Regions from separate parts of the Streptosporangium sp. NPDC005286 genome, predicted to be linked through region 1. Evidence: riboswitches for the same ligand, from Rfam matches in the RefSeq annotation. Region 1 holds a riboswitch; each other region holds the start of a gene.

Region 1 (9,512 bases):
ACCTGCCCGGCACCGACGGTGGTGCCCACGAAGCGGCGCTCGAACGGCTCAAGCCCGGTGCGAGCGTCACGCTCGACCAGGTCGTCTCCGCCATGATCGAGGAGAGTGACAACGCCGCCGCCGACCTGCTGCGCGACCGCCTCGGCCCCGGCGCGCTGCGCAAGATCGCGCAGACCGGCGTCGGTACCATCAACGGCGAGATACTACGCGCCTTCGGCGGCTGCACGCTGCCCGCCGACGTCTGTCTGAAGAACTACGTCAAGGCCGGTACGCAGGTGCGGCCCACACTCCCCGGCTTCGCCCAGCAGGCTGCCTGGGCCGAAACCGTGACCCGCGTCGAACCTGGCGTGCTGCGCGAAGTGCTCGCCGGACTCAGGAAGGACAAGACGGCGAGCAAGCACCTGGAGTGGCCGATGCGCCAGCCCGGCGCCGACCCCCGCACGCTCCTCATCGGCACCAAGGGGGGCGCGCTGCCCGGCGTCATCAGCGAGGCCATGTACATCGTCCGGCCAGGTGAGAAGCCGCGCGAGACCGTCCTCGCACTGCGGCGACTGCCTGAGGCGACCTGGTTCTCCGGGATGCGCAGCTATGCTCATCAGCAGTTCATCGTGCGGATGGCGACCGATCCCGTCTTCTTCGCGAAAGTCCGCGCAGCATTGAAGTGAGGCAACCCTGACCAGTGTCGACGACCGGCTCCAGGACCTCGAGGCGCGGGTCGCCGCCCTCGAGGCCGCGCTCACCGTTCCCAAGCCACCGGCGGACGGCGACGACACCGGCCTGATCACCTACGGCGGCCAGGCCAGGCTCGGCGGCTACCAGTGGCTGTGGGAAGTGGCCCGCAGCCCCGGCTGGTTGCTTCAGCAGCCGACCGGGCCGTTGGCCGCGGTGCTGGCCGCCGCCGGGCATCCGGCGCGCTTCGAGATCCTGCAGCTGCTGGTCGTCGGGCCCAAGCCGGTCGCCGACCTGCAGGCCGAGCTGGCCCTCGCCTCCCCCGGCCAGCTGTACCACCACCTCAAGACGCTGGCCTCGGCCGGGCTGGTCGAGCAGCCCGAGCGGGGGGTCTACCGGGTACCGTCACATGCGATCTTCCCCGTGCTGGCCCTGGCCGCCGCCGCGATCGACGTGGCCGAGCGCTCCGGCGCTCCGGTGAAACCTCACGATCTTCCTGGCTGAGGTTCAGCGGGTGCGCGAGGACCCGCGTCAAGCCGGTGGAATCGGCGCCGGGAATCGAGGTTCCGCTGGCAGACTCGACCTCATGCAGGTAACGCTGGTCCAGGGGGACATCACCGCGCAGCAGGTCGACGCCGTCGTCAACGCCGCCAACTCCTCGCTGCTGGGAGGCGGCGGGGTCGACGGGGCCATCCACCGGCGTGGCGGCCCCGCGATCCTGGCCGCCTGCCGCGAGCTGCGCGCCTCGCACTACGGCAAGGGGCTGCCGACCGGCCAGGCCGTGGCCACCGTCGCGGGCGACCTGCCGGCCCGCTGGGTCATCCACACCGTCGGCCCCGTCTTCTCCGCCACCGAGGACCGCTCGCACCTGCTGGCCTCCTGCTACCGGGAGTCGCTCCGGGTCGCCGACGAGCTGGGTGCGACCAGCGTCGCGTTCCCCGCGATATCCACCGGGATCTACCGCTGGCCCATCGACGACGCCGCCCGCATCGCGCTCGGCACCGTACGCAGCGCACCGACACAGGTCACGGATCTGCGGTTCGTACTGTTCACCCCGGACGCCTACGCCGTCTTCGAAAGGGCACTCGACGCCGGGTGAGGGGTGGCGAACCACTGACACAAAGGCTGCCGTGCCTGCCTCTCCAACACACCGGTCGCCTGAGCTCGCCGGCGAAGCCTCCCAGCCCTAACGAACCCTCAGGTGCCGTGAGGGCCCCGGGGCCGGGCGTCGAGCACGCGGGCCATGAGCCGTTCGTGGACGCCGGGGTCGTTGGTGTGCGGCTCGGACTCGCCGGTGGCCTCGAAGCCCAGGCGCCGGTACAGCCGGGCCGCCCCGTCGTTGCCGTCCACGACCCACAGCTCGACCCTCCGATGCCCGTGCTCGGCGGCCCACGCGACGACTTCCTCGACGAGCAGGGCACCGACCCCGGCGCCCCGCGCGGCCGGATCGACCCACATGCCGTACACCTCGACCGCCCCACCCCGGTCTTCGGGCACCCAGCCTCCGGCGACCCCGGCCACCCGGCCCTCAACGACCGCGACCGCCTTCACCCCGCGCTCCGGCAGCATCCCGGCACGCCACCGTGCCTCGTCGTACGCCTGTTCCCGCCCGAGTGAGGAGGAGAAGGCCTCCGGTGCGTCCGCCAGTGCCGCGAGCCGGACATCACGGAACGTCTTCCAGTCCTCGGTCGTCAGACGGCGGACCTCGGCCGGGCCCATCTGGAATGCATCTCGGTGCCCGGTCAGGGCCAGCTCGCCGACGACCTGATCGCCGCTCTTCTCGCCGGTCGGGCGAAAGCCGAGCCGGAGGTAGAAGCGCTCGGGCCCGTGCTCTCCCGGAGCCCAGGTAACCGTCGCGCGGGTCTGTCCACGTCTGCGGACCTCCGCGCACACGGACTCCACCGCGAAGCGGCCATATCCCCGCCCCTGCTGATCGGCGGCGATGTTCAGCCGCCAGATTCCACAGCGGGGCGTGTCATCCGGGTCGTCCGGGTTGAAACGGACCATGAAGAAGCCCATGACGAAGCCCACCAGCTGCTCGCCGTCGAAGATCAGTCGAGGCCAGGCGATCTCAGGCTGCGCGTACGCCTCGGCAAGTGACCACGCGACCGGGTCCACGAACTCCTCCTGGTCGGGTCGCACCTGCAGCCGGCACGCGGCCTCGACGTTGTCCGCGGTGACCTTCTCCAGGCGAAGCGACGAAGACATGCTGACAACCTACAGATCGTCTCCGAGAACTCAACGGGATAAATGCCGCCCGCCCGGTTAGACTCCTGGGCGCGGATGGTTCATCCAGGTCCCCGGGATCTGGATGTCGTAAGAGGGAACCCGGTGGGAATCCGGGACTGCCCCGCAGCGGTGAGTGGGAACGACCGCCGTCACCACGCACTGGGCCTTTGGGCCTGGGAAGCGACGGCCAGTAGGACATGCCTGTCCCAGGTGTGGCGCCCGCGAGTCCGAAGACCTGCCTCCGCCCGTGCGCCGTTCGGCGCGCGGTGGTCCGCGGCCTCGTGGGAGGGCCAGGGACGCGCGCCGCGCGCTCCTTCCCTCCTGCCCGGCCGCCCGTGGCTCAGCGAGGGAAGCTGCCATGCAAACGACGATCCTCGGATACCCCCGTATCGGGACACACCGGGAACTGAAGTTCGCCACCGAGGACTACTGGGCCGGGCGCTCCGACGCCACCGCCCTGGCGAAGACGGCCGAGGTCCTGCGCCAGGAGGTCTGGACGGGCCTGCGCGACGCGGGCCTCGACACGATCCCGTCGAACACGTTCTCCCTCTACGACCAGGTACTCGACACCAGCGTCATGGTCGACGCGGTGCCCGGCCGTTACCGGCACCTGACCGGCCTGGACCGGTACTTCGCCATGGCCCGCGGCGTCCAGGACGTCCCGGCGCTGGAGATGACCAAGTGGTTCGACACCAACTATCACTACATCGTGCCCGAGGTGGGGCCGGACACCCGGTTCCGGCTGGCCGACGGGGCACGGTCCAAGCCGCTGGCCGAATACGCGGAGGCCAGGGCCCTGGGGGTGGAGACCCGCCCGGTGCTGGTCGGTCCCCTCACCTATCTGCTGCTCGCCAAGGCCTCGCCCGGCGCGCCCGCCGAATTCCGGCCTCTCGACCTGCTCGACGAGCTCGTCGAGGTCTACGCCGACCTGCTGGAACGGCTCGCCGGGGCGGGCGCGCGGTGGGTACAGCTCGACGAGCCCGCCCTGGCCTCCGACCGGAACGCCGAGGAGATCGCCGCGCTCGCCCGCGTCTACGAACGCCTCGGCGAGCTGCCCAACAGGCCCCGGATCCTGGTGGCGACCTACTTCGGTACGGTCGACGCGGACGCGCTGCGCATGCTGGCCGCAACCCGTGTCGAGGCGGTCGGTCTGGACTTCGTCGCCGGGCCGGGAAATCTCGGCGTGCTCGCCTCCGTCGGCGGACTACCCCGCAAGACCGTCGTCGCCGGGGTGGTGGACGGCCGCAACGTGTGGCGTACCGACGTTCAGCGGGCGAAGGCGACCTGCGCGGTCCTGCTCGGCCTGGCCGACCAGGTCGAGGTGAGCACCTCCTGCTCGCTGCTGCACGTCCCGCTCGACCTGGACGCCGAGACCGCGCTGGCCCCGGCCGTCCGGGGTCGTCTGGCCTTCGCCCGGCAGAAGGTCGCCGAAGTCGTCGCCCTCGGCCGGGCCTCGCGTTCCGACGCCCCCGGCCCGCTCCCCGCCGCCGAGACCGAGGCCGAGGCCGCCACGGTCGACCACCGGGTCCGGGCCCGTCTCGACATGCTCGGCGACGGCGTCCGCCGTGGCGACCGGGCCGCGAGGTTCGCCGCCCAACGGGCCGCGCTACGCCTGCCGGATCTGGCGACCACGACCATCGGCTCGTTCCCGCAGACCCCCGAGATCCGCAAGGCCCGCGCCGCCCACAAGGCCGGGCAGCTCACCCACGCGGCCTACCAGCAGGCCATGAGGGAGGAGGTCGAACGGGTGATCGCCCTGCAGGAGGAACTCGGCCTGGACGTCCTCGTCCACGGCGAGCCCGAACGCAACGACATGGTGCAGTACTTCGCCGAACGGCTCGACGGATACGCCGCCACCGATCACGGCTGGGTCCAGTCCTACGGGTCGCGCTGCGTCCGTCCGCCGATCCTGCACAGCGATGTCTTCCGGCCGGAGCCGATGACGATCGGCTGGGCCACCTACGCGCAGTCCCTCACCGACAAGCCCGTCAAGGGCATGCTCACCGGCCCGGTCACCATGCTCGCCTGGTCGTTCGTCCGCGACGACCAGCCCCTGGCCGACACCGCCCGCCAGGTCGCCCTCGCCCTCCGCGACGAGATCCACGATCTGGAGGCCGCAGGAATCCGCATCATCCAGGTCGACGAGCCCGCCCTGCGCGAGCTCCTGCCGCTCCGCGGGGACGAGCACGCCGCCTATCTGGCCTGGGCCGTCGGCGCGTTCCGGCTGGCCACCTGCGGAGTCGCCGACTCCACCCAGATCCACACCCACATGTGCTACTCCGAGTTCGGGGAGATCATCGGTGCGATCGGCGACCTCGACGCCGACGTCACCAGCGTCGAGGCCGCCCGCTCCGACATGGAACTCGTCGCCGACCTGCGCGATGCCGGCTACCAGAGCGGCATCGGCCCAGGCGTCTACGACATCCACTCGCCCCGCGTCCCGTCCTCCGAGGAGATCGAGCAGAACCTGCGGCGCGCCCTTCAGGCCGTCGACCCGGCCCGCCTGTGGGTCAACCCCGACTGCGGCCTGAAGACCCGCGGCTACCCCGAGACCAGGGCCTCCCTGCGCAACATGGTCACCGCCGCCAGGGCTCTCCGCGTGCCGCAGAACTGATACCGGGTCGCTCGCCCCGTCGCCGGTGCCCGGCGGTGGGGCGAGTCTCCGGGATCGGAAACCGGCCGGCAGCGCGGCCTTCAGCTCCGGCGCCATCGTCCTGGACCACCGCCCGGCCGCCTGACAACCGCTGAAGCCGCCACGAGACAACCTCCTCTGGACGCAAACGATCAAAAGATGGCAGTGTTTGGGCAAAGGGGGCGATGTGCGGGTTGAGGACTTGTCCGATGCTGAGCGCCGGGTGTGGGAGGCGTTTCCAGTTGGGGAGGAGGTCGACTTCACCACCGGGAAGCCGGAGGAGGACGACCCGGCGGCAGGGGCGGCCTGGGACGAGGGGCGGACGGTCCGGGCCAGGGTGATCGCCGCCCTGCTGATGAGCGAGGAGCCGCCCCGGTCGCACCGGATCCCGGCGCTCCGGATCAAGGGTGCCCGGATCACCGAGTGGGTGAACCTGGCCTACTCCACCCTCCGCCACTCCGCCCGGTTCCTGTCCTGCTTCTTCGCGGAGAAACCCAGCCTGCACTGGGCGCGCTGCCCGCAGCTGAGCTTCAACGGCTCCCACCTGCCGGGCCTGTACGCCTCCAACGCGCAGGTCGACGGGCATCTGCTGCTGGAGGGATGCGTGTTCACCGGCCCGGTGGAACTGCGCGGAGCCCAGCTCGCCGGAAGCCTCACGCTGAGCCACGCGCGGAGCCTGGACATCGACTGCGACCGGCTCCAGGCGGGGCGGGGCATCGCCGCGATCGGGCTCGGCACCACGGACCAGGTCAGCTTCTCCAACGTCAAGGTGAGCGGCACCGTGACTCTGGATCATGCCCGTCTGGCGGCCTCCGGCCGGAGCGCGCTGAACATGGACGGGCTGATCGCCGACGGGAGCGTCTTCTGCCGGTGGATGACGGTCACCGGGATGGTCAGCCTGCGCAACGCCCGGGTGACCGGGCCGTTCGGCTTCACCGGGACCACGATCGACCATCCCGGTCAGATGGTCTTCCGGGGTTCCAGGATCACCGCCGAGGGCGGGCTGTACCTGGGCGCCGGGTTCACCGCGACGGGCACCGTACGACTGGCCAACTCGCGGATCGACCGGGAGCTCAGCCTGAGCGGCGCCCACCTGACCTGTCCCGGCGGTGACGCACTCCAGGCCGCGGAGCTGCAGGTCGAGGGGAGCTTCGACGCGGACGGGCTCAGCGCCGAGGGGCGGGTGGATCTCTCCCAGGCGCGCGTCTCGGGGTCGCTGAACCTGACCGGCACGAGCCTGTCCGCGCCCGGCGGGGTCGTGCTCGATGCCGACGGGGTGAGTGTCGGCGGCGGGCTGTCGTGCACCAAGGGGTTCCGGGCCGAAGGCGCGGTCCGTCTCGCCGACGCGCGCATCGGGACGTTCGCCGACTTCAACGGTGCCCGGCTGAGCAACCCCGACGGCCAGGCGCTCGACCTCGCCGGGGCGAGCGTCGGCGCCGGCCTGGAGTGCGGGCGCGGCTTCGTCGCCGAAGGGGAGCTCACCTTGATCGGGGCCCGAATCGGCCGGCATCTGTATCTCAACGACGCGACCCTGTCCGCACCGGGCGGCCGGGCCCTGGCAGCCTGGCAGTTGCAGGCCCGCGAGCTGTATCTGCGCCCCAAGCGGGCGCCCGAGGGCACCGTCGACCTGCGGCACGCCCAGATCGGGGTCATCCGCGACGACCCCGCCACCTGGTCACCGCGCCGCCAGGACGGTCTCACCTACGAGGCCCTGGACCCGACGCTGCCCGCCGCCCGGCGCCTGGCCTGGCTGCGGGACGACCCCGACGGATACGTGCCGCAGCCGTACGAGCAGCTCGCCGCCGTCTACCGGCGACTGGGTCAGGACGTCGACGCCCGTACCGTGCTGCTGGTCAAGCAGCGGCGGCAGCGCGCCGCGCTCCCGCGGTACGCGCGGGTCTGGGGATGGCTGCAGGACGTCACGGTCGGGTACGGCTACCGTCCGGTCCGTGCCGCCCTGTGGTTTCTGGCCCTGCTCGTCACCGGTGCCGTCGTGTTCGCCGTGCACAACCCGCCCCGCGCCGAACCCGGCAAGGGTCCCGCTTTCAACGCGCTGTTCTACGCGCTGGATCTACTGCTCCCGGTGATCGACTTCGGGCAGGAGAAGGCGTACCAGCCCGTCGGCGCCGGCCAGTGGGTCGCCTACGGGCTGGTGATCGCGGGCTGGGTGCTGGTCACCACCATCGCCACCGGCATCACCCGCACCCTGTCCCGCCACTGACCGCTCAGGCCGAGGTCTCTCGCCCGCCACGGTGGCGATACCGCACGAGGACGAAGACGCAGGCCAGCCCGATGACCATCTCCAGTGCGGCCGCGAGCACCAGCCCGCTCGCCGGTATCCCGTCCAGCGCGATGCTCAGCAGGCGGGACAGACCGTAAGCGAGGTAGGTCGCGGCACCGACGACCGTGGCGGTGAAGGCCAGCCGTGCGACGAACGCGCCGAGCATGATCAGCACACCGGCCGCCAGCAGTGCGCCGCCCGCGGCCCGGGTCTCGCTGAGCAGGCCGGCGTCGCTCCCGAGTTCGATGCCGTTGGTGCCGTGGAAGGCCGCGGGCGCGAACAGTGTCGCCGCGCCGATCCCGATCGCCACCACACCGGACACGAGCAGGACGAGTCTCAGCGGTCTCGCGTTCCGCATCTTCACCGCTCCCTCCGGCAGGTACGGCGGGCTCGTCATCTCCACACCCCGGAGGCGGCGGCCGTACGGCAGAAGTCGGTGAAGTCGCGGGGCTCGCGGCCGAGTGCCTCGCGCACGCCGTGGGCCGGCGAGGCGTTGCGTCCGTCGAACACCTCTTTGCACAGGTCCGTGAGCAGGTCGGCATAGCCGAGCCCGACGCTCTGCTCCAGGGCGGCGTGAAACACCTCCGGGGAGACGGCGACGTACTCGACCTGCCGGTCCGCGGCCTTCGCGATCTCGGCCGCGGCCTCGTGGAAGGTCAGCAGGCGCGGCCCGGTGAGCTCGTAGAGCCGGCCGGAGTGACGGTCGTCGGTGAGGGCGGCGACCGCGACGTCGGCGATGTCGTCGACGTCGACGAACGGTTCCGCGACCTCGCCGGCCGGCAGCGCGATCACACCGCCGAGCACCGAATCCCGCAGGTGGCCCTCGCTGAAGTTCTGCGAGAACCAGCTCGTCCGGATGAGCGTGTGGCTCAGGCCGGACTCGCTGACGATCCGCTCGCAGCGCTGCGCGTTGAGCTCGCCCCGGCCGGAGAGCAGCACCAGCCGCTGGACGCCCGCGTCGGCCGCGCACGCGGTCAACTCCTCGATCGCGGCCGGGGCGCCGGGCGCCGCGAGGTCGGGGAAGTAGGAGATGTAGACGGATTCGGCGCCGCGCAGCGCCTGGGGCCAGGTGTCGGGCCGTTCCCAGTCGAAGGGCGGGTCGAGGTGGCGCGAGCCGCCCCTGACCGGGTGGCCGCGCTCGGCGAGCCGTTGCACGATTCGCCGGCCGGTCTTGCCGGTCGAGCCGATGACGAGGGTATGGGGTCGCCGCATGCTCCGGATGCTCCTTTGGTTGCTGGTGAGTCCAGTCTTGTGCGGCACTTCTGGACTAACAATAGAAAAAAGTCCGTCCTTCTTTGCTGTTCGTCCAGCCTTGTGGACGGTTGGTCGAGAGCGGTGACACCATGACGGCTATGCCGAGTGCCCCTCGCCCGTTCCCGGCTCCCGCCGACCCGCTGGGTGAGACCCTGCACCTGCTCCGGCTGACCGGCACCCTCTACTGCCGTGCCGAACTCACCGCGCCGTGGGGCGTCGACGTACCGGCGCTCGACGGGTCGATGACGTTGCTGGTCGTCACCGCGGGCCACTGCCGGCTGGAGGTCGACGGAGCCGAGCCACGCCTGCTCCGGCAGGGCAGCCTCACCCTGATCCCGCACGGCACCCCGCACCGGCTGCGGAGCGGTCCCGACGCCGACACCGAACCGCTCTTCGACATACCGGTCGAGCAGGTCAGCGAGTGTTACGAGATCATGCGCCACGGTG
Region 2 (9,512 bases), on a different contig from region 1:
GATGTCCTCCTCCCGGATCTCGTGTCCCTCGGCCTGGAGCTGGGCGACGGCGGCGTCGATGTACCGGGGCGTCCAGAGCACGATGGCGTTGAGGACCAGACCGAGCACGCCGAGCTGGTCCTCCATCCCGTCGCGGTACGCCTGGTGGATGGTGCCGCGCTTGCCGTGGCATACGTCCCTCGCGAGCTTGTGGCGGGACTCCTGCACGGTGAGCTGCCGGTTCATCTGCCGGCGGTAGGTGTCGTCCACCGGGTCGACCACGCGCAGCAGGTGCTCGGTCTTGGCGATGCGCCCGTACTCGGCGAACGCCGCACCCAGCGGAGTCGGGCGCCCCTCGCGCCCGAACATGCGCAGCAGGTCGTAGGCACGGACCTGGTTGGTGACCAGGGAACCGGCGACCTTCAGCATGTCCGGCCACTGCGTGATCACCTTGTTCAGGTTCACGCGGTTGCGGGCCAGGTCTTCCACCGCGCCGTACGTGCCCGTCTCGACGCCGGGCATCGTGGCCCGCCAGAACCGCTGGTCGTCCAGGTCGCGGAACCGCGGGCTGAAGTTGTAGCCGAGGATCTTGAACAGGCCGAACACCATGTCGGAGTACGAGGCGTTGTCGGTCGCCACCATCTCCGGCTTCACCCCGCCGTCCAGGTTCAGCAGCGCGTCCAGGATGTGCAGGGAGTCGCGCGGGGTGCCCGGGACGACCATCTGCCCGATGCCCGCGACCTGGTCGTTTGACGGCGTTGAGCCAGGTGATGCCCCGCTTGAACCCGAAGTACTTCGGCGACGGCGCCGCGCTGACCGTACGGACGGGGACGACGAACCGTAGCCCGTCCACCGAGGCGAGCAGCCCGTCGCCCCAGAACTTCACGATGGGCACGGCGGCCTGGGCGGCGATCAGCCGCGAGTTCGCCGCGGCGATGGTGTCGGCGCGCAGGTAGTACTGGTCGACGTGTACGAGCCGGGCCCGGGTCAGGGCCTCGTAGCCGGGGTTCACCACCGGGGCCAAGCCGATGTTGCACGCCTCGGACACCAGCAGCGCGACCACCGAGGTGGACAGGTCCTTCATCCGGGTGGTGCCGTCCCCGAGGTGCACGAAGGCGTCCAGGAAGCCGGTCCAGCCGTGGACCTCGAACAGCAGGTCAGGCAGGTCGATCTTCGGGAGCATCTTCTCGACCCGCTTGCGCAGCCAGGTCAGGGACTTCGGCTCGCCGAGCGCGCCGAGCTTGTCAACGTTCAGCTTCACCCGCCCGTCGTCCTGCACCTCGATGGAGACCTTCGCGGCCGGCCCCGCCTCCTCCAGACGTTCGGCCAGCTGCTTCCACCCGGCGTCCAGCCCCCGCAGGTGAGGCGAAGACGTCGCGGTTGTTCAGGGCCCGGTGCAGCTGCTCCAGCACGCACACCACGTACGCGTCCCGGTCCACCGCGCCCTGCGGCAGGTCGGGGTTGGCGTACACCGCCTTACGCCACGCGGGCGGCACGAGCTTGTCGTCCACCTCGCGCGGCAGCAGCGGCTTGACGCCCACCTTCCGCCGCGCCAGCGCCGGCAGGCCGCGGACCCCGGCCAGGACCCGTTTGCCGGCGCTTGCCGCTAGCGTCCCGCTGTCGAGCAGCGCAGCGCGTCCGCGACGTCGTAGTGCCCCTGCCGGCGTAGCTCGCCACGGAGCGCGAGTACAAGGGAGCCCCTTCGATCGCCAGCGTCCACCGTGTTCTGGCCCAGGACATCGCGACCTCGGCTGAAGGTTGATTGCCTCGCTCGCGTGGTTCAGGGGTTGGCGTCGGCCGCGGGTACGACGGCGAGGGTGGCGGTGGCGGTGAAGCCGGGTACCAGCTGGATGGTGTCGCCCGATTGGGCGGTGACGATCTGGTGTGGGTCGGCCAGGCGGGCGCTGTGGTAAAGGACGCGGCGCTGAACATCGTCGAGCATGATGTGGCGGCCGGCCAGGTTCAGCTGGATCGGGCTGGTGGCCATGAGGCCGAATTCCTGGTGGGAGGAGGGCAGACGGTCCGGGGTGGCGAGGGTCATGGTGACCTGGGTCCAGGTGGTGCGGATTTCTTCGCCGCACAGCAGCCGTCCCAGTTGGATTATCTCGGTGATCTGCTCGGAGGTGATGTCGTCCAGGTCAGGGATGGTCACGCGCTGAAGGGTGTGGGCTTGCACGGCGAGCAGGGCCTCCAGGAAGGTGATCGTCCAGCGGGCCATATCGATCAAGGGTGAGGCGCGCACCTCGGACTCCTCCGGCCGCCATATCGGGGTGAGGGACCGGCCGCCGCGTACCGCGAGAAGCAGGCCGGTGGCGGTCGCGAGGTCGGCCACCATCTGGACCGTTGGCAGCACGTCGGCAGGGGTCTTGCCGACCAGGGATGTCATGGTCATCCGCACCTGGTCGCGGTCGGGTCCGTTGAGCATGAACCGGAACTCCAGGACGCCGGCACGATCGGTGCCCGACAGCCACCCGCCGGGACCGTCCACGCCACGGGAGATGCGCACGTTGATGAGATCGAGCGTGTGTATCACCGCGTCGTCGCTGGCCAGCAGCCGGACCTCCAGGTCGGGTCGTTCGTTGTCGGATCCGGCGGGAACCAGGAAGGTGAACCGGCCCGGTCCGCTGGCCCGCAGCAGGCCTGGTGGCCCAGTGATGCTGGTGACGGTGCCGGGTACATCGTGGAAGGGGGCACCGTAGCGCAGCCAGTCTTCGACCGCCTGGTGCTCAGGTGAGCCGATGGGGACCTCGAGCTGGACTGAGGCCGTGATCGGCCGTAGGTGCAGCGACTCGGCGCAACGCGACAGCAGCCGCATGACCAGGTAGGACTCCTCGTCCAGTTGCCGGTAGTGCACCCATGCAACATCGGCGGCGGTGTGCAGATCGCCGTCCCATGGCTGGTCGGCCACGCGGCCGGGACGCACGTGCAGTTCGTAGCGGTAAAAGGGGTCCACCTCGTTCAGCGCGGTGGTCAGGCTGCGCTGGCGGGTGATGATGGCCTGGAGTAGATCCTCGGCTGGCACGCCTTCGGGAACCTCGCGGCTGCCGTGCAGCGCCTCGGTCATGAGACGGTGCAGGCGTTGCCCGCCGTCGCCGAAGTAGTACGCCACCAGCGCGGGGTTGTCGGCGGCCATCACGTCGAGGCGGGCGCCGCCCATCCAGTGGGTGCGGATGCCGATGCTGGCGGTGAGCTGATCGAGCCAGTCAAGCCGCTCGTTGCTGGGCTCCCAGGGGGTGACCAGCGTCCAGGAGCGCACCGGCAGCAGGGGCAGTGTCTCGGCGGTGAAGGTGTTCCAAGAGTTTTCGACGCTGGTCGCCTGCCGCGCGGTGAGCGCCCGGCTGTAGCGTTTTATCTGGTAGATGTCATAGCCGTCGGGGTTCCAGACCCGCACGTCGACACCCCGATCCCCGCGGGAGGGTGTGGGCCGGTTGCCGTGCGGGTGCTTGAGCAGCAGCAGCGCCGCGACGAACTCCTCTACCGTCTCCCCGGGCATCCGCTCCCAATTCACCGTCGTCATGTCTGTCAGCAAAGCAGCATCGGCCGACACCTTTCTGCTGGTCCATCGTGGTCTCGGGCGAAGGCAACCGCGTCGAGCAGCATTTGGCTCAGTGACCCGTTGGTGGCGATCCGAATTAAGCCTGGTAGAGCCCTCGCTCCGCTCCGCGCGTCACCGACAGGTACACCTCGCCAAGCACCGGGTGGGCGGCCATGCCGCGGGCGTGGACGTCCTGGACCCGACAGCCGATGAACGCCGCTAGCCGGACACCGAGTTCCTCGGCTGAGGGCACTTCCTCGGCGGGTGCCGTGGCGTCGGCCACAGCCGGCGCGAAAATGGCGCCGGCGTTGTCGGTGACCGAGAGGATTCCGTCGAGGAGCCGAAGGCGATCGGTCCTGCGGAGCGCAGGTCCGGCTCGCCGACTTCAAAGCCGTATAGGCGTGCCGAGAGCAGGCCTTCAACCATCGCTTCTCGTGATCACATCGTCAGCCGTCGACCACTCCCATGAGGGCGAAGATGTCGGGGCGGGCCTCGATCCGGGCCAGCAGGGCGCGCAGGTCCTCGTCACTGTCGCCGACCTTGACGCCGAAGTGGCACATACTCACCCGCCGCCGCGGCCGACGACATCGTCGTCATGCTCGACGCGCACTGCGCCTTCGCCGAGCTGGGCGAGGAGTTCCACATTTACTGGGGCGCCTACCTCGGCACCCCCGACGAGATCCTGGTGGCCGGGCCGGTGCCCGAAGTCGCCGACCGTATCGGCGAACTGCGCGCCGAGGCTCGCGAACGCAAAGGCTGGATCATGGACACCTATCTGCTGCGACGCCTCTCACCGTCGTGACCGGTCCAGTGAACAGTCTCCGCACTTCTCGCCGCCCGGGACGCGGTAGTACAGGCAGCAACTGCGTCGCCGGAAGGTCAGATCGGGCCCGGTGAACTCGCCGGTGCCGCGCAGCGCCGCGCTGTCGAGCAGCCGGCCGGCGAGGTGGGTGAGGGGCCCGCGCAGGGCGGGGCGGGCTCGCAGGAGGGTGCGCGCCGCCTCGGCCAGGGCGGAGCCCGCGTTGCCGCGCAGCAGTCCCGGGGCGACCTTGACGCGCAGCCCGGCGGCCAGTGCGGCCAGATGCTCGTCCATGACCATGCGGTGGAGGACCTGGACGAGGTCCTCGCCCTCGGGTGCGTACCAGCCGCGGGCTACGGGCAGCCGGAGAGCGGGTCCGTTCACCTGCTGGTGGAGGTCTCCGAGGTCGGGGACGATATCGTGCGCGACGACGCAGCCAAGCACGACAGACCACAGCCGGGCGGCGTGGCCGAGCTGGACGACGGACGCGGCGATGCGGTGCTCGGGCGTGCCGTACCGGGTCACCCGGTCGGCCACCAAATGGGCGAGCCCATCCGCGTAGGCGTCTGTGACGGGCCGCCAGGCGCCGTCGGTCTCGCCGACGGCGAGGGTGAAGAAAGGGCTCAGGTCGGCGAGGTCGACCAGTGCGGTGGCGACGGCTTCGGGCCGGGCGGGCCGCAGGCGGGTCATGTCAGGTCTCCCGCAAGCACGCTGATCTGCGGGACGCCGCTGCGGGGGTGCAGGGTGACCTCGGCCTCGACCCGGTAGACCTCGGCCAGCAGTGCCGTGGTGAGCACCTGGGCGGGCGGGCCCGCGGCGATCAGGCGGCCGGTGTCCATGACGCAGATCCGGTCACAGAACGCCGCGGCCAGGTTGAGGTCGTGCAGCGCGACGACGGCGGTCACCCCGAGCCGCCGCACCAGCCGCAGGGCGTCCAGTTGGTGGCGCAGGTCGAGATGGTTGGTCGGCTCGTCCAGCACCATCGTCCCGGCTTGTTGCGCCAGGGCGCGGGCGATGAGGACGCGCTGCTTCTCGCCGCCGGACAGCCGGTCGAACGGAGCCTGGGCGAGATCGGCGACGTCCAACTCCTGCAGCGCGCCCGTGACGATGGCCCGGTCGTCGGCGTCGTCGCCCTGGAACGCCCGCTTGTAGGGGGTTCGGCCCATCGCCACCACGTCGTACACGGTCAGCTCGAACTCGCCGGGCGCCTCCTGCAGGACGGCGGCCAGCCGCCGGGCCAGCCGCCTGCCGGTCATCCGCCAGACGTCTTCGCCGTCCAACGTCACCTGTCCCGACGTGGGGCGCAGTGCGCGGTAGAGGGTGCGCAGCAGGGTGGACTTGCCCGCGCCGTTGGGGCCGACAAGCGCGACGACCTCGCCCGGGGCGATGTCCAAGGACACCTCCCGCACCAGGACCTTGCCGCTGACGACGACGCCGACGCCCTCTAGGCGCAGAGCCGCGGGTCTGTCCGCCGGGGTCACCGGGCCGCCCTCCGCCGCATGAGCCACAGGAAGAAAGGCCCTCCGGTCAGGGCGGTCAGGATGCCGATCGGGATCTCCTCGGGGGCGATCACACTGCGGGCGGCGAGGTCGGCGGCGATGAGGAAGGCCGCGCCTAGCAGGGCGACAGCGGGCAGCGCGCGCCGATGGTCGGCGCCGACCAGCAGGCGCACCACGTGCGGCAGCATCAGCCCCACGAACCCGATGGAACCGCTGACCGCGACGATCGCGCCGATCATCAGGGCGACCAGCGCGAACAGCGCGCCGCGAAAGCGGTGCACGTTCAGCCCCAGGGCGGCGGCGGCTTCCTCCCCGGCCAGCAGCAGGTTGAGCGGGCGGCCAAGACCCAGCAGCACGCCGGTGCCGAGCAGCACTGCCGCCGCGGGGATCCAGACGAGGTCCCAGGTGGTGCCGGCCAGGCCGCCCAGCATCCAGCGCAGCGCCGAATCGGCCTTGTGCGGGTCGTTGGAGGTGACGATGAGGTAGCTGGCCACCGCCGAGAGGACCTCGGCCGTGGCGACCCCGGACAGCACCAGCCGCACCGTCGTCATCCGCCCGCCGGTGCGGGCCAGGAAGTAGACCAGCACCAGCGCCGCGAAGGCACCGGCGAAAGCGGCCAGCGGCAGCGAGAACGCCCCCAGCAGCGAGACGTTGAACACCATGACGACGACCGCGCCGACCGTCGCGCCCGAGGACACCCCGAGCAGCATCGGGTCGGCCAGCGGGTTGCGCACCAGCGCCTGCAGGGCCATCCCGCACACCGACAACCCCGCGCCCACCACGCCGCACAGCAGAATGCGAGGGACGCGGACGTCCATCACGATCGTCTCCCGGACCGGCGCCCAGGTGGGCTCGACCAGAGGCGCATACAGCCGGTGCAGCACGATGGCCCACACCTCGCCGAACGGCAGGCGCACCGAACCGACCGCGACCCCGGCCGTGGCGGCCGCCACCACGGCAACGGCGAGCACCGCCAGGACCAGCGTGTACGGCACGCGCCCGCGACCGCCGACGACCACGGGTGCCGACGGCCTGGACGGGGCGATCTTGGTCACGCGAAGCGGTCCGGGTGGATCTGGCGGGCCAGTGACTCCACGCCAGAGGGCATCCGTACGCCCAGCACCGTGGACGACAGCGGCAGCACCGCGAACCGCTGGTCCCTGATCGCGGGCACGTCCTTGAGGGCCGGATTGGCGAGCAGGAACTTCTTCTTGCCCTCCACGGAATCGTCGCCGTAGTCGTAGATGACGATCACGTCGGGCGCCCGCTCGGCGACCTGCTCGAAGGAGACGTCTCCGAAGGACTTGGGAAGGTCGGCGAACAGATTCGTCCCACCCGCCAGTTTGATCATCTCGTTGCCGATTCCGGCGCCGCCAGCGGTGAAGGCGGTCTTGTCGCCGCTGTCGTAGACGAACACCTTGATCGGGTCGGCCCCGTCGATCTTGGCCTTGACGCCGTCCAGCACGCCGCGCATCGCGGCGATCTGCCGCTCAGCGCGGTCGGGCACGCCGAAGATCTTGCCGATCGTCCGGATCTCGTCCTCGACTTGGGTCATGGTCACCGGACCGGTCGGGCATGCTTCGATGTTGACGTGGGAGTCGATCCCGGCCTTGGCCAGGGCGTCCCGGCCGCGCCCCTCCTTCTCGGCGAAGGCGCTGTTGAATCCGCCGTAGACGAAGTCGGGCTCGGCCGACAGCAACGCCTCGTAAGAGGGGTACTCCTCGGCGAGCACCTTGATTCCGTTGTAGGCGGCCTGGTAGTCGGGCTGGATCTCGTCGTCGAGGTAGGCGGTCCCGACCATCGACTTCTCCAGTCCGAGAGCGAGCATGATCTCGGTGACGTGCTGGTTGAGTGTCACCGCCCGCTGCGGTGGCTTCTGGAAGGTAGTGGTCACGCCGCAGTTGGTCACGGTGAGGGGGAACCCCGCGGCGGCCGAGCTCGCCGCCGGGTTCGCGGCGCCCGTGGGACCGGCGGTCTGCTCGGTGGTTCCGCAGCCGACCACCAGCAAGGCGGATATTAGAAGTGGGAGGAAGAAAAGCGAGCGTCGGCTCGTCATGAACAGGTCCTTTCACTCACGGGCTGAGCCCGATGAGCGGGATGGGGCAAGGAGCCGGATCTTTAAAAGAAGCTCGTGACGCGGGCATCCCGAAGGCCCTCATGCCAGATGCGCGGCATGGCGATCACCGTTCCTCTCTTGGGGAGATCCGCCCCAATTTCTCTGAGGAGGCGACCGCGTGAGTCTCCTGGCTCTCGGGTCAACGCTCCTCCCGGCCTTCCCACCCGTTATCCGGGCAGTGGCTTCGTCGGGATTCGCTCGCCGATCACAGTGGCGGGACCGCGCCGGATTCACACCGGCTTCCTCGTTCCGCGCTCGCCTACGCCGACCATGCTCGCACACCACCCATCAACGACAAAGTGCGTACCACCCGTCAGACCCGGCGCGCCTCCCCACATTCGACGGGAGCACCGGCGCGCACACCGTGGAGCACCTGGGTGAGGACCTCCACCCCTCGTACCACGCGCGGCCCGGGCCTGTTGAAGTACGCCGGTCCGTCCAGCACCCACACCTGGCCCGCGCGGACCGCCGGCAGGTCGGCCCAGCCCGGATGGCAGGTCAGCAAAGCCACTCCGCTCGCGCCCGTTCGGGAGGAAAGCCGCAGGGCATCAGCGGGACCACCTCGGGTTGGGAGGCTCGCAGCCTCTCCCAGCCGATGGCGGTGGTGTGCTCGCCCGCTTCGGCCAGCAGCGGCTCACCGCCCGCCGCCCGGATCTGCTCGGGGACCCAGTGACCGGCGGGCCACAGCGGATCCAGCCACTCGATCGCCGCCACCCGCGACCATGGACCGCACCACCGCGAGCCTGTGGAGGGCGCGTCGGGCCGGTACGAGGCGCTGGCCACGATCGCCGCCGCGGCGAGGGCCGCCTACGCCGACGTCCAACCTGCGGATGCGTTCTTCGGGCATCGTGCACGCGGTCGTGATGCCTCCCCGGCTGGGCGGGGAGCGGATGCCGGGCCCGGCGTGCATGGTCGGAGTGAGCGGCTGAGATCCGGGCGTGGCACATCCGGACCGGGGCGCCGACTCGACGGCCAAAGGCGACTGATCGCGAGCTGGGAGACCGTCGGCCGATTGAGGCGCCAGGCGCTCCGGGTGATCAAAGCGCCAACTGCCACGAGAGTTTCATTGGCAGCAGTCGGATACCGGCTGTCCCTTCTTGGGCTTCTGAGTTGCGCGTTCTGGCTCGACGGCCAAGGCTGTTTCCGCACTCATAGGGTGCTGAATCCTGCTGACATTGTTCTGCGCTTGCCCGACTTCACTGTCACAGACCTGCGTTTCCGCTGACATCAGTCCTGCGCTTCACTGATGGTCTATCCAGAGCTACCTGCCCCTGGCCAGCTTTCCCAGATAGGCGTCCAGCAGCTCGACGCGGCCGACGAGGGGCTGAACGCCGTCCTACCAGCAGATCGCGCTGATCTCCTCGTTGGGGGTGAAGCCAGGGTGCGCGGTGGTGAGGGCCGCGTACTCGACGCGCCTCTCGGGGCCGAGCACGAAACGCGCGTGTCCGGCAAACACGAGGTCAGCGACCTCCAGGCCGGTCTGCAAGGCCGCCTGGCGTGGTGTCTCACTCGGGTCGATCATGTCGCCGGGCAGTTCCCAGCACCGGCGCAGGCGGTGAGACCAGCAGCAGCCGCTCGTCATTC
Region 3 (9,512 bases), on a different contig from region 1:
GGCGAACACCCCCGGATCGCCCGAGGAGACCACGACCACCCGTGATCCGGCGGCGGCCAGCTCCAGCGCGTGCGCGGCGCGCTCGGCCTCGACCCGATTGTCCGTGGGGTGGCGGCGCTGGCGCGGGTTGGGCGGCACCCGGTCGAGGTAGGGGCCGTAGCCGATCAGTTCGTCGGCCCGGGCGAGGGCCTCCTGCACCTCGGGGGTCAGCCACGGCCGCCCGGCGGGGCCGAGCCCCACCACGACGACCTCGCCGCGCCGCCCGTCCCCGGCCTGTTCCTCGCGGTCGGCCACGGCCTTCGCGGAGAACGGCGTGAGCGGGCTGGGCAGCAGCGCGAGGGAGAAGTAGGGGACCGACTCGGGGTCGACGTCCGCCAGCGGCTCGATGCGCTGTTTACCGGTGGTGGCCCGCTCGACGTACCAGGCGTCGTCGAGGCGACCGGCCTCGGCGAAGGCGGCGCGGACCTTCTCGAAGGTCCTGCCGAGTTTCAGCACCGCGGCCGAGTCGGCGGCGGCCAGCCGCTCGGCCAGCACGTCCGCCGGGAGCGTGCCGGGCAGCACGGTCAGCGTCTCGTCCCGCTCGACCAGTGGGCGGCCGAGCACCGCGGCGGCCCCGCTGATCGAGGTCACCCCCGGCACCACCTCGGTCGGGTACCGGTGCGCGAGCCGCTTGTGCATGTGCATGTAGGAGCCGTAGAAAAGCGGGTCGCCCTCGCAGAGAACCACCACGTCGCGCCCGGCGTCCAGGTGCGCGGCCAGCCGCACGGCGCAGTCGGCGTAGAAGTCGTCGAGCGCGCCCTGGTATCCGCCGGGGTGGTCGGTGGTCTCGGTGGTCACCGGATAGATCAGCGCCTCCTCGACCTGGTCTCCCCGCAGGTAGGGCAGGGCCACCGACCTGGCGATGCTCCGCCCGTGCCGGGCGCTGTGGTAGGCGATCACGTCGGCCGCGCCGAGCAGCCTGGCCGCCTTCACCGTCACCAGCTCCGGGTCTCCCGGCCCCAGTCCGACCCCGTACAGGCACCCGAGATCCCCGCTCAACCCGCTCACTCCTCCTCACCCGCGATCACGTTGACGGCAGCCGCCGCCACCGCGAGTCCGACCCCGTACAGGCACCCGAGATCCCCGCTCAACCCGCTCACTCCTCCTCGCTCGCGATCGCGTTGACGGCGGCCGCCGCCATCGCGCTGCCGCCCCTGCGTCCGTGCACCACCAGGTGGTCGAGTCCGGCCGGGTGCTCGGCCAGGGCCAGCTTCGACTCCGCGGCCCCGATGAAGCCGACCGGCACGCCCAGCACTGCGGCCGGGCGTCCGGCACCCTCCTCGACCAGTTCGAGCAGGCGGAACAGCGCGGTCGGCGCGTTGCCGATCGCGACCACCGCGCCGTCGAGCCGGTCGCGCCACAGTTCCAGCGCCGCGGCGCTGCGGGTGGTGCCCAGCCGCAGCGCCAGCTCCGGGACCCGCGGGTCGCCGAGTGTGCAGACCACCTCGTTCGCCTTCGGAAGCCGTCGCCTGGTGACGCCGGAGGCGACCATCATGGCGTCGCACAGCACGGGCGCGCCGTCGCGCAGCGCCTCGCGCGCCGCCGTGACGACTCCCGGCGACCACGCGAGGTCGTCGACGAGGTCGATCATGCCGCAGGCGTGCACCATGCGGACCGCGACCTGGGCGACGCCCGGCGGCATGCCGCCGAGGTCCGTCTCCGCGCGGATGGTGGCGAAGGAGCGGCGGTAGATCTCCGCCCCGTCCCTGATGTAGTCGATCACTTTCCCTCTCTGGTCGCCGCCACCGCGGCGCTCGTCTGCTCGGCGTCGGCGAACGTACGGCTCACGCCGTCCGCCTCGACGCGGTATCCGTCTCCGGTCGCGACCACGTCCACGACCCGGCCACGCGGGCGTCCGCACCGCCGCTCGCAGCCCGACCAGTGCACGGGGAGCGCACGGGTGCGGCCCCGCGAGGGGTGGACGTCGTCAGGACCGTCCGCACCGGACTCGGAACCGGTGCCGCCGTTCGCGCGCACACCCGCATGGACGTCGGCGTGGACGTCGGCGAGGGCCTTGGCGCATCCGGGCCGGCCGGCGCAGGCGGTCAGGCCCAGCCACGGCGACGCCGGGTCGCCGACCAGGCCCGCGGCCGTGAGCGTCGCCCGCAGGCCGTCGGCCTCCGGCGGCGGCAGGTCGGGGACGACGATCGTCCGCCACGGCGTCACCCGGACCTCTCCCCCGCCGTGCTCGGCCGCCTGGGCGAGCGCCTCCAGCTGGGCCGCCGTGAGCCGTCCGAGCGCGGCGAGAACGGTGAGGGCCGACCATTCGTCACGCTGCGCGGCGACCCCGATTGTGCCGCTGTCCACCGTTCGCGCCCGTCGTACGGCGGGGGCGGACAGCCGGAGAGCCGGCTCCGTCCCGAGCCCGCGGACCGAGACCCGTACTGGGCCGTCGGTCAGCTCGGCGAGCCGCCACGCGCCCGACCCCTGCTCGGCGCGCTCGGCCAGGAACGCCTCGGCGACCGCGAGCATGCCGGTGACGGCGGAGGAGACGGGTGCGCGCAGCCCCAGGTCGGCACCGGCGAGCAGCAGCGCCACCTCGGAGACGTCCGCCGAGGCGTCCACCGGATCGACCGGCAGCAGCGTGACGTCCGCGCCGAGAGCCGCCATGTCGCCCGAGCCGTCGTCGAGCGCGAAGAGGAACCGGCCGGGCAGGTCGGCGAGCACGGGCCGGGCGCAGAGTTCCCCGTCCAGCTCGGACACGAGCGGACGGACGTCGAGCAGGCTCGCGGGTGCCCGCCCGGCCAGGGGTGAGGCCACGATGTTGCGTACCCGCTCATGCGTGGCCGACGGTAGCAGCCCGGCGGCGGCCAGCCGCACGGCGAAGTCGGATGCCGGGGAAAGCCGCCGGCCGTCGTCCGGAACGCGCGTGTCGTCGCGTGCCGGGTGCACGACGGGAAGGGGCTCGCCGTCCTGCGGCGGGAGGCCGCGTACCTGGAGGTTCGCCCGGGAGGTCAGCTCGATCACGCCGGATCCGAGCTCCCGGGCGGCGGCGGCGACCACGCGGAGCTGACGCGCCGTGAGCGCCCCGCCGGGAACCCGGATCCGCGCCAGGCCGCCGTCGGCCGCGGCGTGCACCTGGAGCGCTCCGGGACACGCGTCGGCCCGGGTTCTTCCGGGAGGGTCGGTTATTGACACGCAGTGGATGGTAGCTCCCATTTCTTTACGGATGTCCGCCTGGCATAGTGTGACCTAGGCGACGGCGCAGGGAGGAAGCCGGTGTGAAACCGGCGCGGTCCCGCCACTGTAACCGGGGAGCGAACCCCACCGAAGGCCACGGTCCGGCAACGGACGGGAAGGCCGGGGTGAGCGTTGATCCGGGAGCCAGGAGACTCCTGCCGTCGCGATGACGACGACCCGGGGCGAGGACCCCGAGGGAGGACTTCTGCATGCGTTCCGTGCCGCCCACCCCGCGATCGGCCGTGCCACCCGCGCCGCCTGCCGTCCTGCTGCTGTCGACCTCCGACACCGACCTGCTCAGCGCGCGGACGAGCGGTGCGAACTACCGGCTCGGCAACCCGGCGAGGCTGTCCGCCGAGGACCTGCCCGCGCTGACCGAGGGCACGGACCTCGTGGTCGTGCGACTGCTCGGCGGACGCAGGGCATGGCAGGACGGGCTGGACGCGCTGCTCGCCGACCGGCGGCCCGTCGTGATCCTCGGTGGCGAGCAGGCCCCCGACGCCGAGCTGATGGAGCTGTCCACGGTGCCCGGCGGGGTCTGCGCCGAGGCGCACGCCTACCTCGCGCACGGCGGTCCGGCGAACCTGGCCCAGCTGCACGCCTTCCTCTCCGACACGGTGCTGCTCACCGGGTACGGCTTCGCCCCGCCCGCGCCCACCCCGAGCTGGGGCCCCCTCGAACGTGTCGCGCGACGCACCGAGGGCCCCGTCATCGGCGTGCTCTACTACCGCGCGCACCACGTCGCGGGCAACACCGCCTTCGTCGAGACGCTCTGCCTGGCCATCGAGGAGGCGGGCGGCCAGGCCCTGCCCGTCTACTGCGGTTCCCTGCGCAGCGCCGAGCCCGACCTGTTCGACACGCTCCGGGCCGCGGACGCCCTGGTGGTCACCGTGCTCGCCGCCGGGGGCACCCGCCCGGCGACCGCCTCGGCGGGCGGGGACGACTCCGCGTGGGACGTCGGCGCGCTCGCCGAGCTGGACGTGCCGATCCTGCAGGGCCTCTGCCTGACCACGGGAAGGGACGCCTGGCGGGAGAACGACGACGGCCTGTCCCCGCTCGACGCGGCCTCCCAGGTGGCGATCCCCGAGTTCGACGGGCGGATCATCACCGTGCCGTTCTCCTTCAAGGAGGTCGACGACGAGGGCCTGACCGTGTACGTGGCCGATCCCGAGCGGGCCTCGCGGGTGGCCGGCATCGCGGTACGGCACGGCCTGCTCCGGCATGTCCGGGCACCGGAACGGCGGATCGCGGTGATGCTGTCGGCGTACCCGACCAAGCACTCCAGGATCGGCAACGCGGTCGGCCTGGACACCCCCGCCAGCGTGGTCAGGCTGCTCACGGCCATGACGGAGGCCGGGTACGACCTCGGAGACGGTTTCCCCGGCGTGGCGGAGCGGGACGGCGACGCGCTGATCCACGCGCTGATCGCGGCAGGCGGCCAGGACCGGAACTGGCTCACCGAGGAGCAACTGGCCGCGAACCCGGTGCGGATCCCGGCCGCGCGCTACCGGGCGTGGTTCGAGACGCTGCCCGAGGACCTGCGGCACGGCATCGAGGCGCACTGGGGGCCGCCGCCGGGCGAGTTGTTCGTCGACCGGAGCCGCGATCCCGACGGCGAGATCGTGCTGGCCGCGCTGCGCGCGGGCAACCTCGTGGTGATGGTCCAGCCGCCGCGCGGCTTCGGGGAGAACCCGGTCGCCATCTACCACGACCCCGACCTGCCGCCGAGCCACCACTATCTGGCCGCCTACCGGTGGCTGGCCGACGACTTCGGCGCGCACGCGATCGTGCACGTCGGCAAGCACGGCAACCTGGAGTGGCTGCCCGGCAAGTCGGCGGGGATGTCGGCCTCCTGCGGCCCCGACGCGGCGCTCGGCGACCTGCCGCTGGTCTACCCGTTCCTGGTGAACGACCCCGGTGAGGGCACGCAGGCCAAGCGGCGGGCGCACGCCGTACTGGTCGATCATCTGGTGCCGCCGATGGCCCGCGCGGAGACCTACGGCGACATCGCCCGGCTGGAGCAGCTGCTGGACGAGCACGCCTCGATCGCGGCCATGGACCCGGCCAAGCTGCCCGCCATCCGGGCGCAGATCTGGACGCTGATCCAGGCCGCCAGGCTCGACCACGACCTGGGCGTCGACGACCGGCCGCAGGACAGCGGGTTCGACGACTTCCTGCTGCACGTCGACGGATGGCTCTGCGAGGTCAAGGACGTCCAGATCCGCGACGGCCTGCACGTGCTCGGCAGCGCCCCCGAGGGGAAGGCCCGCGTCGACCTCGTGCTGGCCATGCTCCGCGCCCGCCAGATCTGGGCCGGTCAGGAGGCACTCCCCGGCCTGCGTGAGGCCCTCGGCCTGGCCGAAGACGGCGGCGCCGCGAGGGTGAGCGTGGACGAGGCCGAGTCGCTGGCCCGCGCCCTCGTCGAGGGCATGGAGGAGCACGGCTGGGACCCGTTCGCCGTCTCCCCCGTCACCGCGTCCGTCCTCGCCGACGGAAGTGACCGCGACTCCGGAGTCCTGGCCGCCGTGGAGAAGGTGCTCGGGTTCGCGGCCAGGGAGATCGTGCCCCGGCTCGCCAGGACCACGGACGAGATCGGCGCGGTGCTGCACGCGCTCGACGGCGGTTACGTCCCCGCCGGGCCGAGCGGGTCGCCGCTGCGCGGGCTGATCAACGTGCTGCCGACCGGGCGGAACTTCTACTCCGTCGATCCCCGGGCGGTGCCCAGCAGGCTGGCGTGGGAGACCGGGCAGGCCATGGCCGACTCCCTGCTGGAGCGGTACCGCTCCGACACCGGTGAGTGGCCGCGCTCCGTCGGGCTGTCGGTCTGGGGCACCAGTGCCATGCGCACGGCGGGCGACGACGTGGCGGAGGTGCTCGCGCTGCTCGGCGTGCGGCCGGTCTGGGACGAGGCGTCCCGGCGGGTCAGCGGCCTCGAACCGATCCCGCTCGCCGAACTCGGCCGGCCCAGAATCGACGTGACCGTCCGGATCAGCGGGTTCTTCAGGGACGCCTTCCCGCACGTCGTCACCATGCTGGACGACGCCGTACGGCTGGTCGCGGGCCTCGCGGAGGCCGCCGGGGAGAACTACGTGCGGGCACACGCCGACGCCGACCTGGCCGCGCACGGCGACGAGCGGCGGGCCACCCTGCGAATCTTCGGCTCCCGTCCGGGCGCCTACGGCGCGGGCCTGCTGCCGCTGATGGAGAGCGGGAACTGGCGCGACGACGCCGACCTGGCCGAGGTGTACGCGGTCTGGGGCGGCTTCGCCTACGGCCGCGACCTCGACGGAACACCGGCGCGGCAGGACATGGAGAGCGCCTACCGGCGGATCGCGGTGGCCGCGAAGAACGTCGACACCCGCGAGCACGACATCGCCGACTCCGACGACTACTTCCAGTACCACGGCGGGATGATCGCCACCGTGCGGGCGCTCACCGGCCGGGCGCCCGCCGCGTACGTGGGCGACAGCACCCGTCCGGACGCGGTGCGGACCAGGACCCTGCACGAGGAGACCGCGCGGATCTTCCGCGCCCGGGTGGTCAACCCCAACTGGCTGGCGGCGATGCGCAGGCACGGGTACAAGGGCGCGTTCGAGCTGGCCGCCACCGTGGACTACCTGTTCGGCTACGACGCCACGACGGGCGTGCTGGCCGACTGGATGTACGACAGGCTGGCCGCCACCTACGTCCTGGACCCGGAGAACCGGGCGTTCATGGCCGCGTCGAACCCATGGGCGCTGCACGGCATCGCCGAACGGCTCCTTGAGGCGGCCGACAGGAAGATGTGGGAGCACCCCGACCTCGAGATCATGACGGCCCTGCGGGAGGCGTACCTCACCATCGAGGGCGACCTGGAGGACCGCTGACCCGCCCCCCGGGGTGAGGGTGGTTCAACCGATGCCGCCGGACTTGGAGCCATCGGATCGGTGCGGGCGGAGATGTACGCGCGTGATGTGACCACCTTTGTGCAGGATGCCGCCGGGCTCGGAGTCATCGGACCGGTGCGGGGCCCTGAGGTGAAGGCGGTTCGATCCCGGAGTGAGGGCGGTTCAGCCGATGGCCGCGACCAGGCGTTCGGCCAGCTCGGGGCTGCCTGCCCAGTGCAGGTGCAGGTAGGAGGCGGCCAGCAGGGGCTCGGCGAAGCCGTCGGCCGCGCCCCTCCAGCGGAACAGCGGCGGCGTCGCGTGCCCGGGATCGGTGGCCGTGCGGTGGAACTCGTGGCCCCGGTAGCGCTCGCCCTCGCGGGTGAGCACGGACTTGGCGGTCGCCACCGCGTCGCGGTAGCCCAGCGTGAGCCTGCCGGTCATCGTCGCGGTGATGTCGAGCCTTCCGCACATGGGATGGCCGTCCAGCTCGCGCGCCAGGTAGAGCAGCCCGGCGCACTCGGCGACGATCGGGCCGTCGAAGGCGGCCACCCGGCGGCGGAGCGGCTCGTTGGCGGACAACTCCGCCGCGTACATCTCGGGGAAGCCGCCGCCGATGACGACCGCCCCGGCGTTCTCGGGGAGGCACTCGTCCCTGAGCGGGTCGAAGGTCGCCACCTCGGCCCCCGCCGCCGCGAGCAGCTCGACCTGCTCGGCGTACCCGAAGGTGAACGCCGCCCCGCCCGCCACGGCCACGACCGGCCGCCCACCGGACGCAGTCACGGTCACAGACGGGGACGGGGACGGGGGCAGGGCCGGAGTCCAGGGATGCGCGGGCAGCGGCGGCGCCGAGCGCGCCAGGGCCACCAGTCCTTCGAGGTCGCAGGAGTCGGCGACCAGGGCGCCCATCCGCTCCACCGCCGCCACCGCGTCCCCGCTGCGCTCGGCCGCCGGGATCAGCCCGAGATGGCGGGAAGGGGTCGCCACCCCGTCCACCCGCGGGATCACGCCCAGTACGGAGATGCCGCTCTCGTCCAGCGCGGCGCGGCAGATCTCCTCGTGCCGCGGCGAGCCGACCCGGTTGAGGATCACCCCGGCCAGCCGGACCCGGGTGTCGAAGGAGGCGAAGCCCTGCACGAGCGCGGCCACGGACCTGCCCTGCCGCGCGGCGTCCACCACGAGGACCACCGGCGCGCCGATCAGCCGGGCGACGTGCGCGGTGGAGGCGAAGTCCCCGCTCCCGGCACCGTCGTACAGGCCCATGACCCCCTCGACCACGGCGATGTCCGCGTCCCGCGCACCGTGCAGGAAGAGCGGCGCGACCCGGTCCTCACCGGTCAGCCAGGGGTCGAGGTTGCGGCCGGGGCGCCCGGTGGCGAGCGCGTGGTAGCCGGGGTCGATGTAGTCGGGTCCCACCTTGTGCGGGGAGACCCGCAGACCCCGCGCGCGCAGCGCCGCCATCAGGCCGGTCGCGACGGTGGTCTTCCCGCTGCCCGAGGACGGCGCGGCGATCACCAGTCGCGGCACTACCATTCGATGCCCCTCTGGCCCTTCTGCCCGGCGTCCATCGGGTGCCTGACCTTCCCCATCTCGGTCACCAGGTCGGCGACCTCGACCAGCCTCGGGTCGGCGTCCCTGCCGGTGATCACGACATGCTGGTTGCCCGGCCGCGCGACCAGGGTGGCGACCACGTCGTCCACGTCCAGCCAGCCCCATTTCAGCGGGTAGGTGAACTCGTCGAGGACGTAGAAGCGGTAGGTCTCCGCGGCCAGGTCACGCCTGATCTGCTCCCAGCCCTCGCGGGCGTCGGCGGCGTGGTCCTCCTCGCTGCCCGGCCGCTGGATCCACGACCAGCCCTCGCCCATCTTGTGCCAGGTCACGCTGCCGCCCTCGGCGGACTCGCCGAGCACCAGGAGCGCCCGTTCCTCGCCGATGCGCCACTTGGCCGACTTGACGAACTGGAACACCCCGACCGGCCAGCCCTGGTTCCAGGCGCGCAGCGCCATCCCGAAGGCGGCGGTGGACTTCCCCTTGCCCGGCCCGGTGTGCACGATCAGCAGCGGCCGGTTGCGGCGCTGGCGCGTGGTGAGCCCGTCCTCGGGCACCGTGTCCGGCTTGCCCTGCGGCATCTCAGACCGCCTTCCGGTAGTCGGTCCGGTAGTCACGGACGAGCCCGCCGAGCCCGCCGCCCGCCGCGAGCGCGTCGAGCCGTACCGCGGGCGCGCCCAGCCTGGCCGCGAGGTCGAGGGCCAGGGCGAGCCGCACCGGACCGCTCTCGCAGTCGACCACGACCCCCGCCGTACCGGCGAGCAGCGCGGCGGGGGCCGCCACGTCGGACCCCGAGGTGGCCCGGCCGTCGGTGACCACCACGAGCAGCGGCCTTCTGGCGGGGTCGCGCAGCCGCTCCACCCTGAGCACCTCGGCGGCCCG

Evidence for each region. Region 1 has a riboswitch for cobalamin ahead of metE (5-methyltetrahydropteroyltriglutamate--homocysteine S-methyltransferase). Riboswitches for the same ligand answer to the same signal wherever they lie in the genome.
Region 2: another riboswitch for cobalamin. It lies ahead of ABZU75_RS37800 (ABC transporter substrate-binding protein); the one in region 1 lies ahead of metE (5-methyltetrahydropteroyltriglutamate--homocysteine S-methyltransferase).
Region 3: another riboswitch for cobalamin. It lies ahead of cobN (cobaltochelatase subunit CobN); the one in region 1 lies ahead of metE (5-methyltetrahydropteroyltriglutamate--homocysteine S-methyltransferase).

What each region holds. Positions count from the first base shown of each region.
Region 1 covers NZ_JBEXGU010000043.1:31,526-41,037, reverse strand. Annotated here, with positions in the region: gene ABZU75_RS18135 (serine hydrolase) at 1-665, shown strand, start outside; gene ABZU75_RS18130 (helix-turn-helix domain-containing protein) at 853-1,173, shown strand; gene ABZU75_RS18125 (O-acetyl-ADP-ribose deacetylase) at 1,256-1,768, shown strand; gene ABZU75_RS18120 (GNAT family N-acetyltransferase) at 1,867-2,877, opposite strand; cobalamin riboswitch at 2,937-3,156, shown strand; gene metE (5-methyltetrahydropteroyltriglutamate--homocysteine S-methyltransferase) at 3,257-5,512, shown strand; gene ABZU75_RS18110 (hypothetical protein) at 5,718-7,751, shown strand; gene ABZU75_RS18105 (DUF4345 domain-containing protein) at 7,756-8,208, opposite strand; gene ABZU75_RS18100 (NAD(P)H-binding protein) at 8,205-9,023, opposite strand; gene ABZU75_RS18095 (AraC family transcriptional regulator) at 9,164-9,512, shown strand, end outside.
Region 2 covers NZ_JBEXGU010000167.1:3,551-13,062, forward strand. Annotated here, with positions in the region: partial or broken gene ABZU75_RS37770 (transposase) at 1-1,493, opposite strand, end outside; gene ABZU75_RS37775 (hypothetical protein) at 1,760-3,496, opposite strand; gene ABZU75_RS37780 (hypothetical protein) at 4,110-4,316, shown strand; gene ABZU75_RS37785 ((2Fe-2S)-binding protein) at 4,305-5,003, opposite strand; gene ABZU75_RS37790 (ABC transporter ATP-binding protein) at 5,000-5,794, opposite strand; gene ABZU75_RS37795 (iron ABC transporter permease) at 5,791-6,867, opposite strand; gene ABZU75_RS37800 (ABC transporter substrate-binding protein) at 6,864-7,814, opposite strand; cobalamin riboswitch at 8,028-8,227, opposite strand; gene ABZU75_RS37805 (hypothetical protein) at 8,242-8,433, opposite strand; gene ABZU75_RS37810 (hypothetical protein) at 8,427-8,711, opposite strand; gene ABZU75_RS37815 (hypothetical protein) at 9,265-9,450, opposite strand; gene ABZU75_RS37820 (hypothetical protein) at 9,434-9,512, opposite strand, start outside.
Region 3 covers NZ_JBEXGU010000006.1:73,527-83,038, forward strand. Annotated here, with positions in the region: gene ABZU75_RS04230 (precorrin-2 C(20)-methyltransferase) at 1-1,038, opposite strand, end outside; gene ABZU75_RS04235 (precorrin-8X methylmutase) at 1,136-1,762, opposite strand; gene ABZU75_RS04240 (precorrin-3B synthase) at 1,759-3,177, opposite strand; cobalamin riboswitch at 3,193-3,397, shown strand; gene cobN (cobaltochelatase subunit CobN) at 3,429-7,085, shown strand; gene ABZU75_RS04250 (cobyrinate a,c-diamide synthase) at 7,269-8,615, opposite strand; gene cobO (cob(I)yrinic acid a,c-diamide adenosyltransferase) at 8,609-9,211, opposite strand; gene ABZU75_RS04260 (magnesium chelatase subunit D family protein) at 9,213-9,512, opposite strand, start outside.